One region of the Bacillus sp. WC2503 genome, then DNA from elsewhere that is predicted to be linked to it. Evidence: a T-box and tRNA genes for the amino acid it is inferred to sense, from the RefSeq annotation. Region 1 holds a T-box; the other holds one or more tRNA genes.
The links. A T-box is a leader RNA that pairs with one kind of tRNA and senses whether it is charged. The one in region 1 lies ahead of alaS (alanine--tRNA ligase), so its partner is inferred to be a tRNA-Ala.
Positions count from the first base shown of each region.

Region 2: it encodes a tRNA-Ala, which carries the amino acid that the T-box ahead of alaS (alanine--tRNA ligase) is inferred to sense. The anticodon was not compared.

Region 1 covers NZ_JBQYMD010000001.1:3,615,909-3,622,767, forward strand. Annotated here, with positions in the region: gene alaS (alanine--tRNA ligase) at 1-1,714, opposite strand, end outside; T-box leader at 1,755-1,973, opposite strand; gene ACUN26_RS18570 (PH domain-containing protein) at 2,211-2,555, shown strand; gene ACUN26_RS18575 (AI-2E family transporter) at 2,598-3,665, opposite strand; gene ACUN26_RS18580 (hypothetical protein) at 3,842-4,054, shown strand; gene ACUN26_RS18585 (YrzQ family protein) at 4,090-4,218, opposite strand; gene ACUN26_RS18590 (hypothetical protein) at 4,237-4,425, opposite strand; gene recD2 (SF1B family DNA helicase RecD2) at 4,553-6,859, opposite strand, start outside.
Region 2 covers NZ_JBQYMD010000001.1:4,790,074-4,796,932, forward strand. Annotated here, with positions in the region: rRNA gene ACUN26_RS24775 (23S ribosomal RNA) at 1-450, shown strand, start outside; rRNA gene rrf (5S ribosomal RNA) at 542-657, shown strand; tRNA gene ACUN26_RS24785 (tRNA-Asn) at 667-741, shown strand; tRNA gene ACUN26_RS24790 (tRNA-Thr) at 746-818, shown strand; tRNA gene ACUN26_RS24795 (tRNA-Glu) at 841-915, shown strand; tRNA gene ACUN26_RS24800 (tRNA-Val) at 921-996, shown strand; tRNA gene ACUN26_RS24805 (tRNA-Tyr) at 1,013-1,096, shown strand; tRNA gene ACUN26_RS24810 (tRNA-Gln) at 1,162-1,236, shown strand; tRNA gene ACUN26_RS24815 (tRNA-Lys) at 1,242-1,317, shown strand; tRNA gene ACUN26_RS24820 (tRNA-Gly) at 1,323-1,394, shown strand; tRNA gene ACUN26_RS24825 (tRNA-Ala) at 1,405-1,477, shown strand; gene ACUN26_RS24830 (glycerate kinase) at 1,595-2,740, shown strand; gene rocF (arginase) at 2,950-3,843, shown strand; gene cdaA (diadenylate cyclase CdaA) at 4,092-4,913, shown strand; gene ACUN26_RS24845 (CdaR family protein) at 4,906-6,375, shown strand; gene glmM (phosphoglucosamine mutase) at 6,368-6,859, shown strand, end outside.

The DNA.
Region 1 (6,859 bases):
AGTGAGTTGCTGTATGGTTTTTCACAACGCTACTACGGTTTTTCGTATCGATAACAGCTTTTACAGCCGCACCTTTCGTTAATGTACCTTCTTCCACAACTACTTTGTGTAAGTTTTGACCATTTGGTGCTTTTTGTACATCTTTTACAACAACTTTCACGCCATCAGCAAGAAGGTAACCACGGTCTGCAATTTGTCCGCCGCTCTCAGCATAGAATGGTGTTACATCAAGCATTAACTGTCCTTCTTCACCTGCTTGTAAGCTATCTGTATACTCACCGTTTTTCACAAGTGCAACAATGTTACTTTCTGTTGCAACTGTACCGTAACCAACGAATTCGCTCGCTACTTTAACTTCACCAAGTACACCGCCTTGAACTTGCATAGAATCAACGTCTTGACGAGCAGCACGTGCACGCTCACGTTGTTTTTCCATTTCAGCTTCAAAACCTTTATGGTCAACTGTCATACCAGCTTCTTCTGCATATTCTTCTGTTAATTCAATTGGGAAACCGTACGTGTCGTATAAACGGAACGCATCTACGCCAGAAATAACAGTTGTTTTTTCTTCTTTCGCTTTTGCAATAACTTCAGCTAAAATTGCTTCACCATCATGAAGTGTTTCGTGGAAGCGTTCTTCTTCATTTTTCACAACTTTTGCGATGAAATCTTTCTTTTCCAGTACTTCTGGATAGAAGTCTTTCATTACTTCTCCAACAACCGGTACTAATTCAAACATGAATGGACGGTTGATGTTTAATTTCTTAGAATAACGAACAGCACGGCGTAATAAACGACGTAATACATAACCACGGCCTTCGTTAGATGGAAGAGCACCATCACCAACAGCGAATGTTACTGTACGAATATGGTCAGCAATGACTTTAAACGCCATATCTTTTTCTAAGTCTCCATTACGATACTTCTCACCAGAAATTGATTCTGTTGCACCAATCATTGGCATGAATAGATCCGTATCAAAGTTCGTAGGTACATCTTGAACGATAGATGTCATACGCTCTAGACCCATCCCTGTATCAATGTTCTTCTTAGGAAGTGGTGTATATGAACCGTCTGGATTATGGTTAAATTGAGAGAATACAAGGTTCCATACTTCTAAGTAACGCTCGTTTTCTCCGCCCGGATATAATTCTGGGTCACTAAAGTCATTACCGTAAGCTTCCCCGCGATCATAGAAAATCTCTGTATTCGGTCCACTTGGTCCTTCACCGATATCCCAGAAGTTTTCTTCTAAGCGGATGATGCGCTCTTTTGGAACACCCATTTTCTCATTCCAAATTGTAAATGCTTCTTCATCTTCCGGATGGATTGTAACTGATAGTAATTCTTTATCGAATCCAATCCACTTGTCGCTCGTTAAAAATTCCCAAGCCCAAGTAATTGCTTCTTCTTTGAAGTAATCACCGATCGAGAAGTTCCCTAACATTTCAAAGAATGTATGGTGACGAGCTGTTTTCCCTACGTTTTCAATATCGTTTGTACGAATTGATTTTTGAGCATTTGTAATACGTGGATTTTGCGGGATTACGCGTCCATCAAAATATTTTTTTAATGTTGCTACACCACTGTTAATCCATAGAAGAGATGGATCTTCATGTGGGACTAGTGATGCACTAGGTTCTACTGCATGTCCTTTTTCTTGGAAAAAGTCTAAAAACATTTGACGAATTTGTGCGCCTGTTAGTTGTTTCATTGTATTTTCCTCCTTAAATATAAAAAACTCCCGCCCCTATAAAAGGGACGAGAGTTAACTCGCGATACCACCCTAATTATGAATTGATTATTATAACAATCAATTCATCACCTCATGGTGCCGTAACGTGGCAAGACGGCAGTGATTAGCTGCTCTCAGGATTAGCTTTCTGTTACCCTTCATTTAAAGCTCCTTTCAGCCAGTGGAAGCTTCTCTCTACAAATGGACTGTAACGTACTTGTTCCGTCATTGATTTAATGTATTATATGACTAAATATAATAGAATTCTCTTAAGTTTGTCAATGTAGATAATCATTTATATTGTATCAATTGTTTATTACTCATAGTTATTCTACTATTCATTCTTAACAGCCTTTCAATATATTATGCATTTATTACTAAATAGGAATCTCCTCACAAAAAATACTTTATGCAAATTTCTAAATATTACATTATTTGTTATAATTAAATTATTAACAATAAAGGAGCGATTACAATGACAACTTTATTGAATCAAGCTAGAGAAATGTTAACAACTGATGAAAAAATTCTTTTTTATGCAGCATGTTCATTAGACATATTTATTTATCGTTCCGTCGCAAGGCCAGGCCTATTGATTTTAACGGACAAAAGGCTATTCTTTTATGGACCAGATGTAAGTAAGAATCCAACATTTGAAGAGTACGCTTTCGCAAAAATTTCTAATCTAAAAGAACAAAAGCACCTTTTCAGCAATCAAATTGTATTTATGTATGATACGGAATGGAAAAGAATAAAACATATTCAAACAACTGATGTGAGCTCTTTTGTTCAAAAAATAAAAAATCAGCTCCCTAAATAATCATATGATTAGCCCTCTATTTTTTAAATAGAGGGCTTCATTTTAAACATCTTCTCTTTTCCAAAGAGGCCTCACATGAACAATCACTGTACGAATAACTGCTAAAATCGGAACCGATATTAGCAATCCTACAATCCCGGCTATCTCTCCTCCAACTAGTAAGGCAAGCATAATAATAACGGGGTGCATACGAAGCGACTTACCAACGATGTAAGGCGATAAAATGTTACTTTCCAAAAATTGCAAAATAGCAATTGTAATCCCCGCCTTAATGAGTAAACTCGTTGATACCGTTGCCGCAATCATCAACGTGGGAATCGCCCCTAAAATAGGACCAAAGTATGGGATTATATCCGTTACCCCAATAATAATGCCGAGCAGCAATGGATACTTCATACCGATAAACCAAAAAGAAAGAACAGATACTCCCCCTAATACTAAGCAAACAAATAACTGTCCTCGAATATAACTTCCGAGTGATTTATCAATTTCTTTCGCAAGCATTTGACCCGTACTACGCCACTTACTCGGAACTAGTTTCCAAAAGATATGATAAAACTCACCGTAATCTTTTAATATGTAAAATACAATGAACGGAATCAAGAAAATAATGAGCAATGAATCCAGTACACCACGGGCTGTGCTCATAACTTTATTTAAAAGCGTTTGTATCTTCATTTCTACACCAACGAAAATTTGCTTTACCTTTTCATGAATAAATGATGGGAAATTCGCTGTTTGTTCTGTAACGCCATCCATCCAAGAATCATACATTTTTGTGAACTGCGGAAATTGTTCATTAATTTCTTGTAACTGTTTAATAACAACTGGCGTTCCTTTATAAATCCCATAGCCAATCCCGCCAAAGAACAGGATGTAAATGAGCAAAATAGCGAGTGTGCGCGGCATCCCTTCCTTATGAATTTTTTCAATTAAAGGATGCAATAAATACGCAATAAAACAAGCGATAAGAAACGGTGTAATCGCCACTTTACATACAAAAATAATCGGCGCCCATAGTGGCTTGATCTTTAAGAAGACAAGCAAACAAAGAAATACAAGTAACAATAATCCTAAACGGTATATCCAAATGATTTTAAGATTCTTCACACGAAAAACCTCCTCCACCTTTATTTTGAAAATAAATAGGGTAGGTTATGTGCAAAACTTTTAAAATCTTTTCATACAGACCATACTGTTTTGTAAAGACGTACATATACATAACATAACAAGGACAACCATCCCTGAGAATGCAGCATGAAACAATATAATCAGGAGGACTCATAATGGTTTTATTTATGCTCGTATTATCAGCACTTTTTATGATTCTTGAATGGGTTTGTATCGGATTTGGTATTTGGAAAGGTTTCTTTATTCGTTCCTCACGAAAAGAGAGGGCGAAGCAATTATTTCATTACGGAATGCTTGGTGTTGGGTGTTACGGTCTATCTTATCTCTTCTCTGAAATTGGACTTTTATATTTGCATACGAGCGCATAAAAAAACTCCCTTATCATGAAGGGAGTTTTTTACGTTTATAAATAAGATTTAATCATCTTACGTGCTTTTTTCATATTGCGTTTTGAAAATACATCTTGCTTGCGAGCATATTGATATGCTGCAGCTCCAACACCTAATGCGATTAATGAATTGCGTAGATTCAAAGTAAATCCCCCTTTTCGTTATCCGATCGTTCTTTCGTTCTCATCAAATAAATCATCAAGAGAGCTTAATGAACCATCTTCCTCTACTTGATGCGTATGGATTTTCCCCTTTGAAACCGATAATTCGATATAACAATTCCAGCAATAAAATTGGTTGACACCTATTTTTCCGATGTCTTTCCCTTTGCAATTTGGACAAATAAACATATGGCTTTCATCTCCTTACAGTCTCCCAGATTCTATTCGCCATTATGTCCAAACCCCATTCATTTATACATTGCTGGAGCCTTTCAACGTTATACGTTTGAAAGTTTCACTATATAATTTCACCTCGTTACATGAAATCATACGGTGAAATGTTTTCCACGTCCATTTCCTCGCCATTAACCGTTACCATCTGCACCTCTCCTTGTGATTCTTGCAAACGACTAGCTAAAGTCGTTTGACGCATTGCATCGTCAAGGCGATTTACACCGGATTGAAAAGCCGCTTCCTCCCCACAAATAATAAGGAATTTCTTACTTCTTGTAATGCCCGTGTAAATTAAATTACGACGTAACATACGGTAGTAGCTCTTTACAATCGGCATAATAACTATTGGAAATTCACTACCTTGTGATTTATGAATCGAGCAGCAATATGCATGGGTAATTTGATTTAAATCCGGCTTTGTATACGTTACTTCGATTCCATCAAATGAAACGATAATCATGTCCTGTTGCTCAACATTTTCTTTTGCATAAAACACCGAAACAATTTCTCCAATATCACCATTAAATACTTGGCTTTCCGGCTGATTGACTAATTGAAGTACTTTATCACCTCTTCGATACACAACGTCACCGTAGGCAATTTCTTTACTTTTTTCTTTTTTCGGATTAAACACTTCTTGAAGAGCTTCATTTAACACATTAATACCTGCTGGTCCGCGGTACATAGGTGCCAACACTTGGACATCTCTTGCGCTAAACCCTTTCGTCTTCGCGTTTTCACATACTTTTTTTACAACTTCAACAATTTGAGCCCCTGCACAGCTGATAAATGAACGATCTTTTTTATTTTGAGCTAAATCCGGTGGAAGTGTTCCGTCTTTTATCGCATGGGCAAGCTGAATAACAGACGAACCTTCCGCCTGACGATAAATTTCTGTAAGTTTTACCGTTGGAATGGTTCCTGCATTTAATAAATCTTTTAACACTTGTCCAGGTCCTACAGATGGCAACTGATCTTCATCACCTACAACGATAACTTGAATATTTGTCGGAAGTGACTTGAATAGCTGATTTGCAAGCCAAATATCTACCATCGAAAACTCATCAATAATGAGTAACTTCCCTTGAACTGGATCGGTTTCATTACGCTGGAAAGACCCTTCTGGCGTCCAACCAAGCAGACGATGAATTGTACAAGCAGGGAGCCCGGTAGATTCACTCATTCGCTTCGCTGCTCTTCCTGTTGGAGCCGTTAATAATATTGGAAATGGATTATCATCACTGTATTCATTCGGATTTAATGATACCCCATGCAAGGACGCGTACATTTCAACAATTCCTTTAATAACTGTTGTTTTCCCCGTTCCTGGTCCACCTGTCAATAACATCATCGGCTTATGAAGTGCCGTTTGAATTGCTTCTTGCTGAAACGGTGCATACTGCACCTTCAGCTGTTCTTCAATTTCACCTAATGTTTTTAACATTTCTGCTTCAGGAAATGAAGGGGTTTCCTCTTGATTCATAAGCCTACGAATAGACTTTACAACACCTTTTTCAGAGTAAAATAACGATGCTAAGTACACTCGTTCTTCTTCAATGATGACTTTCCCTTCACTTTGCATCATTTCAACACAGCCTATAATGTCTTCCTCAGTCACTCTACCTTCTTGATTATTTAAAAGTGACATCGTTTCTCTTACAAGTTGATCTTTCCCCATATAAACGTGACCGAGCTGCAGTGAAACATTCTCTAACGTATAAAAACATCCCGCACGTACACGGTCATCATGATTACCCGATATACCTAACGCACGTCCTATATCATCTGCTCGTCCAAAACCAATCCCGTCCACTTCTTCAATAAGTTGATATGGATTATTACGAATCACTTCTAATGTCATTTCTTTATATTGCTGATAAATTTTAATAGAAAGCTTCGTTCCAAAACCGTAACCATTTAAAAAGCTCATTACTTTCTCTAACCCTTGATGCTCCACAATTGTCTCATATATTTCCTGTGCTTTTTGTTTGTTAACAACACCATTTAACGCATCAGGATCATCCATAATTTTAGAAATGGCATGCTCACCAAGGTGATCTACGATTTTTTCAGCCGTACGCTTTCCAATCCCTTTAAATAAATCGCTCGCTAAATATTGCACCATACCTGCTTTTGTTTGCGGCAATTCTTTCTTAAACGTTTCAACTAAATATTGTTTCCCATACTTCGGGTGGTCTTTAAAATGACCTGTTAATGTAAACACTTCATCTTCATGCATACGGGGAAAATGACCGTTTATCATTACTTTTTTTTCGTCGTATGTTTCATTCGTTTCAATGATTTTCATACTGACAACGGAATAGAGGTTTTCTTCGTTGTGGAAAATGGTATGAAGAACTTGCGCTTTTATAAATTTTTTCTCTTCCTC
Region 2 (6,859 bases), 1.2 Mb from region 1:
AACAGGCTTATCTCCCCCAAGAGTCCACATCGACGGGGAGGTTTGGCACCTCGATGTCGGCTCATCGCATCCTGGGGCTGTAGTCGGTCCCAAGGGTTGGGCTGTTCGCCCATTAAAGCGGTACGCGAGCTGGGTTCAGAACGTCGTGAGACAGTTCGGTCCCTATCCGTCGTGGGCGTAGGAAATTTGAGAGGAGCTGTCCTTAGTACGAGAGGACCGGGATGGACGCACCGCTGGTGTACCAGTTGTTCTGCCAAGGGCATAGCTGGGTAGCTATGTGCGGAAGGGATAAGTGCTGAAAGCATCTAAGCATGAAGCCCCCCTCAAGATGAGATTTCCCATAGCGTAAGCTAGTAAGATCCCTGAAAGATGATCAGGTTGATAGGTTCGAGGTGGAAGCATGGTGACATGTGGAGCTGACGAATACTAATAGATCGAGGACTTAACCATATAATATGTAGCAAATGTTATCTAGTTTTGAAGGAATATATATTTAAAATTCCTTTTGACATTCTGAAAAGAATGTGTATAATGATAAAAGTCTGGTAATGATGGCAGAGAGGTCACACCCGTTCCCATACCGAACACGGAAGTTAAGCTCTCTAGCGCCGATGGTAGTTGGGACCTTGTCCCTGTGAGAGTAGGACGTTGCCAGGCTTGTATTATTCCGCAGTAGCTCAGCGGTAGAGCTATCGGCTGTTAACCGATCGGTCGTAGGTTCGATTCCTACCTGCGGAGCCATTATGCTTCCATAGCTCAGCTGGTAGAGTACTTCCATGGTAAGGAAGAGGTCACCGGTTCAACCCCGGTTGGAAGCTTGGAAAAAGTTTTTAAATTTTTGGCCCGTTGGTCAAGTGGTTAAGACACCGCCCTTTCACGGCGGTAACACGGGTTCGAATCCCGTACGGGTCACCACTTTTGGAGGATTAGCTCAGCTGGGAGAGCACCTGCCTTACAAGCAGGGGGTCGGCGGTTCGATCCCGTCATCCTCCACCATATATGTTTAAATGTCGGAGGGGTAGCGAAGTGGCTAAACGCGGCGGACTGTAAATCCGCTCCTTCGGGTTCGGCAGTTCGAATCTGCCCCCCTCCACCATTTTCTTTAAAATAACCTGAGAGGGTTTATTTTTTTGAGAAGATAAGCATACTAGTAAATATTAATGGGCTATAGCCAAGCGGTAAGGCAACGGACTTTGACTCCGTCATGCGCTGGTTCGAATCCAGCTAGCCCAGCCATTTACGAGCCATTAGCTCAGTTGGTAGAGCATCTGACTTTTAATCAGAGGGTCGAAGGTTCGAATCCTTCATGGCTCACCATTTTCGCGGAAGTAGTTCAGTGGTAGAATACAACCTTGCCAAGGTTGGGGTCGCGGGTTCGAATCCCGTCTTCCGCTTTATTACTACGGGGCCTTAGCTCAGCTGGGAGAGCGCCTGCCTTGCACGCAGGAGGTCAGCGGTTCGATCCCGCTAGGCTCCATATAAATAGAGAAAGTGTACATCATATGATGTACGCTTTTTTTGTGTTTAAAAAGACAACTTTCATATTTGTCGTTTAAAATGAAGAAAACGTAAAAATAAAGGATGGGGGATAATTGTGAAAGTTGTCATTGCATCTGATTCATACAAAGAAAGTCTAAAGGCTATAGAAGTATGTGAAGCTATTGAAAGAGGTTTTGGAGCAATTTTTCCTAAAGCAGAGTATGTAAAAATACCAATTGGAGATGGTGGGGAAGGAACTGTTGATTCACTTGTTGATGCCACAGGAGGAAGCGTTGTATCACTTTATGTGACAGGACCGCTTAGAGAAGGCGTACAAGCTTTTTATGGCATTTCTACAGATAAAAAGACAGCGTTTATTGAAATGGCATCGGCATCTGGACTACAACACGTACCGGTTGAAAAGCGAAATCCATTCATTACAACGTCAAAAGGGACAGGAGAGCTTATATTACATGCGCTAGACCAAGGAGTTAAGCATATTATTTTGGGGCTTGGAGGAAGCGCTACAAATGATGGTGGAGCAGGTATGTTATCGGCTTTAGGAGTAAGGTTTATAGATGAAAAGGGTGAAGCAATAGATCCATCTGGAGGAACATTACATTCGATTGTCACGATTGATTTTTCACGAATGGATTCACGCCTAAAGGAGATAACGATAGAAGCGGCGTGTGATGTAAATAATCCATTAGTCGGAATGAGAGGGGCATCTTTCGTGTTTGGTGCTCAAAAGGGTGGGGATGTAGAGATGCTGAAAAGGCTAGATGAGAATTTAAAGCATTATGCGACTATTCTTAAACGATATGTATCTTTGGATGTATCTGAAATACCTGGTGCAGGAGCGGCAGGAGGTATGGGAGCAGCTGTTATTGCAGTGTTAAAGGGGAGCTTACGAAAGGGTATTGAAATTGTATTGGATCATACAAATTTTGATAAGCATATAGAAGATGCGGATTTAATTATAACTGGTGAAGGTAGAATAGATGAACAAACAGCATATGGAAAGGCTCCTGTTGGTGTCGCGGGGCGAGCGAAACGTCTTCATATTCCTGTGATTGCTATAGGAGGATCGGTATCTCCAAATTATCCAGTTGTTTACGAAAAGGGAATCGATGCAGTATTTAGTATTACGCCTTTTCCAATGGCACTAGACGAGGCATATAAGATGGCAAAAGAGAATATTGAAATGACAGCAAGAAATATTGCAGCAGTATGGAAAATTGCATCGAAAAAACACTTCTAAATGTAGAAGTGTTTTTTATTATTATCTAATAATAATGATAGCAGTTGTTTCATTAAGTTAACTTTATACATAAAATGGTCTTAAGATTTGGATTTCAACATAAATATAAGTGAATAAATTGTATATCCATACAGAAAAATGTCGAGTTGAGTCAGAGTATATAAAAGATTTAAAATATTTAGTGAAGGCATAAAAGGGGGATACTATCTATGAAAAAAGAAATCTCAGTTATTGGAGTTCCAATGGATTTAGGACAGATGCGTCGTGGAGTTGATATGGGCCCGAGCGCGATCCGTTATGCAGGGGTAATTGAAAGAATTGAAGAAATTGGATATAACATTAAAGATATGGGAGATATATGTATAGAGAGAGAAAAAGAAGTTGATGAAAATACAAAATTAAGAAACCTTACACAAGTTGCGACTGTATGTAATGAATTGGCAAGTAAGGTGGATCATATTATAGAAGAAGGTCGTTTTCCACTTGTATTAGGTGGTGACCATAGTATCGCAATTGGTACACTAGCTGGTGTGGCAAAACATTATAAAAATTTAGGTGTTATTTGGTATGATGCACATGGAGATTTAAATACGGAGGAAACTTCACCATCTGGTAATATTCATGGAATGTCACTTGCAGCAAGTTTAGGCTATGGACATCCCACGCTTGTAGACTTATACGGGGCATATCCAAAGGTGAAAAAAGAGAACGTTGTAATTATCGGTGCACGTGCATTGGATGAAGGAGAAAAAGACTTTATTCGCAATGAAGGTATTAAAGTATTCTCAATGCATGAAATTGATCGTATGGGTATGACGGCTGTTATGGAAGAAACAATTGCTTATTTATCTCATACTGATGGTGTACATCTATCATTAGATTTAGATGGTCTTGATCCTCATGATGCACCGGGAGTTGGAACGCCTGTAATTGGTGGTCTATCGTATCGTGAAAGTCATTTAGCGATGGAAATGTTAGCGGAAGCTGATATTGTTACATCTGCTGAGTTTGTTGAAGTAAATACGATTTTAGATGAGAGAAATAGAACGGCAACAACCGCGGTTGCTTTAATGGGTTCTTTATTCGGTGAAAAACTAAAATAAATGTAAGAAAAGCAACTGAGAAGTTGCTTTTTTTATTTGAAAATAGACGTATAATAATGATTTATATTATACTGTACGATAAGATTGTTTGACATCTTACCAATTTGATTTAAAGGGGGTTGTTTGTAATTGTCGTTTGTTTCATGTATGGTATAATTAACTAGTTGTTGGAAATACATACAGATAGAGCATAAAACAATATTTCAATATATGGATAGAATTGCTCGTAAGTAGGAGGAAGGGTTAGCATGCCTTTTGAAGATACGACCATTTTGAAATATCTTAGTACGGTATTAGATATTGCCGTTGTATGGTTTATTATATATAAGCTAATTCTTATAATCCGAGGGACAAAAGCTGTTCAACTTTTAAAGGGGATTACAGTTATTATTGTCGTTCGGATGATTAGTATTTTCCTTGAATTGCATACGCTTTATTGGCTAACGGAACAAGTATTAACGTGGGGATTTTTAGCCGTTATTATTATCTTCCAGCCAGAATTGCGAAGAGCACTTGAGCAGCTAGGACGCGGAAGTTTATTTTCGCGTGTTGGAACTCAGGAGGATGATGAACCTGAAATTGTTGCAACATCGATAGCAAAAGCAACGGAATATATGGGAAAACGTAGAATTGGTGCATTAATTACGTTGTCAAAAGAGACCGGAATGGGTGATTATGTGGAAACGGGTATTCCGTTAAATGCAAATGTATCATCGGAGTTACTCATTAATATTTTCATTCCAAATACGCCTCTTCACGACGGAGCCGTAATTATGCAAGGAAGTACAATTAAAGCAGCGGCTTGTTATCTTCCATTATCAGAAAGCCCCTTTATTTCTAAAGAGTTAGGAACAAGGCATCGTGCTGCAATGGGAGTTAGTGAAGTCACTGATAGTATTACAGTAGTTGTATCTGAAGAAACAGGCCAAATTTCTTTAACGAAAAATGGTAAGTTGCATCGTGATTTGAAGACAGAACAACTGAAGGATATGTTATTAGCAGAATTTAGTGGGAACGAAAAAACGACTTCTTCGTCTTTATGGAATTGGAGGAGAAAGCGTCATGGATAAGTTAATGGAGAATCATTGGTTTTTAAAAGGAATCTCATTACTATTGGCGTGTATGCTTTTTATGTCCGCAACTTTAACTGAAAAGAATACGACATCGGGTATATTACCTTTCGCAAATGATACGAAAGAAACATTAACTAATCATGCTATTAACCTTAAGTATGATGAAGATAAATATATTGTAAGTGGTATTCCGGCAGAGGGCGTTAAGGTGAAGTTAGAAGGCCCAAAAGCAGCAGTTGCTACAGCAAAAGCAAAAAAACAATTTGATATAACGGTTGATTTGCGAGATAGTCCAAAAGGGACTTATGAAGTTTCTTTGAAAACGAACGGGCTTCCAGATGATGTGAAGGGAACAGTTCAGCCATCAACAATTAAAGTTACTCTTCATGAAAAAGCGAGAAAATATGTTCATGTAGACTTAAAGTTATCAAATGAGGATCAGATGCCAGCGGGTGCTACTCTCGAAAAATCAAACATTAAACCTGATACTGTTGAGGTAGTTGGGACGAAAGAAGAAATCGAAAGTATTTCATCTGCTAAGGCGTATATTGATTTAAAAGGTGTTAATAAAACTGTTACAAAAACAGCTGAAGTTACATTATACAATAAAGAAGGAAAACGTTTAAATGTAAGAACAAGTCCATCTAAAATTAGTGTAACGTTGAATGTGGCGACGCAAGCTACGGCCAATAATACGGAAAAAACTGTTCCTGTAACGTATACGAAAAAGGGGAGTTTACCAGAAGGATTGGCCGTTACAAATATTAGCGTTGAACCGAGAGAAGTAACGATAGCGGGTCCAAAAGATATTTTGGATAATATACAATCGATAGAGGGGGTCGAAGTAGATCTTAGTCAATTGACTGAGTCTACAACATTCGATACCTCTGTTTTATTGCCAAAGGGTGTAACGAGTTCTAAACCAAATCAAGTGAGGGTTTCCGTAGGGGTACAAAAAGTAAAACAAACAAAAACTAGAACAATTGAAGGTGTCTCGATTCAAAAAAATGGAGTTTCTAAAGATGTCACTGCTCAGCTACTTTCGCCACAGGATGGAAAGATAAGCGTTGATATTTCAGGAGAAGCAAGTATAGTAGATAAAATAACAGCTGCTCAAATAACAGCGGTAATTAATTTGCAAAATGTATCGCCAGGGACGAAGGATGTTTCGATTCAAGTGAGCGGTCCTGGTAATATTTCAATAGAGCCAAAACAAAAAAGTGCTAAAGTTACTATTGTGAAGAAAGAAAAGCCAGATCAAGAAGTACAGGGTAATGGTGAACAACCAGATTCAAATAATAATCAAGATAATCAAACTGAAAAACCAAAAGATCCTGAAACTAATCCAGAAAAAGACCAGGACAAAGAAAAAGACAAAGATAAAGATAAAGAACTTAGTCAAGAACCAACGGTAGATAATCAAAAAGAGCAAGAAAAAGGAGCGAATCATAATGGGTAAATATTTTGGTACAGATGGAGTACGTGGAGTTGCGAATGAGGAATTAACACCTGAATTAGCTTTCAAAATTGGACGTTTTGGTGGTTATGTATTAACAAAAGATACAGATCGTCCAAAAGTAATTATCGGTCGTGATACACGTGTATCTGGTCATATGTTAGAAGGAGCTTTAGTAGCAGGTCTATTATCAACTGGAGCAGAAGTAATGCGCCTTGGTGTTATTTCTACACCGGGTGTTGCTTATTTAACAAAGGCGTTAGGCGCACAAGCGGGTGTGATGATTTCTGCATCTCATAATCCGGTACAAGATAACGGAATTAAATTCTTCGGTTCAGACGGTTTTAAATTAACAGATGAGCAAGAAGCAGAAATCGAAGCTTTATTAGACAAAGAAGTTGATGAATTGCCACGTCCAACAGGTACTAACCTTGGACAAGTGAGCGATTACTTTGAAGGTGGACAAAAATATTTACAATACATTAAA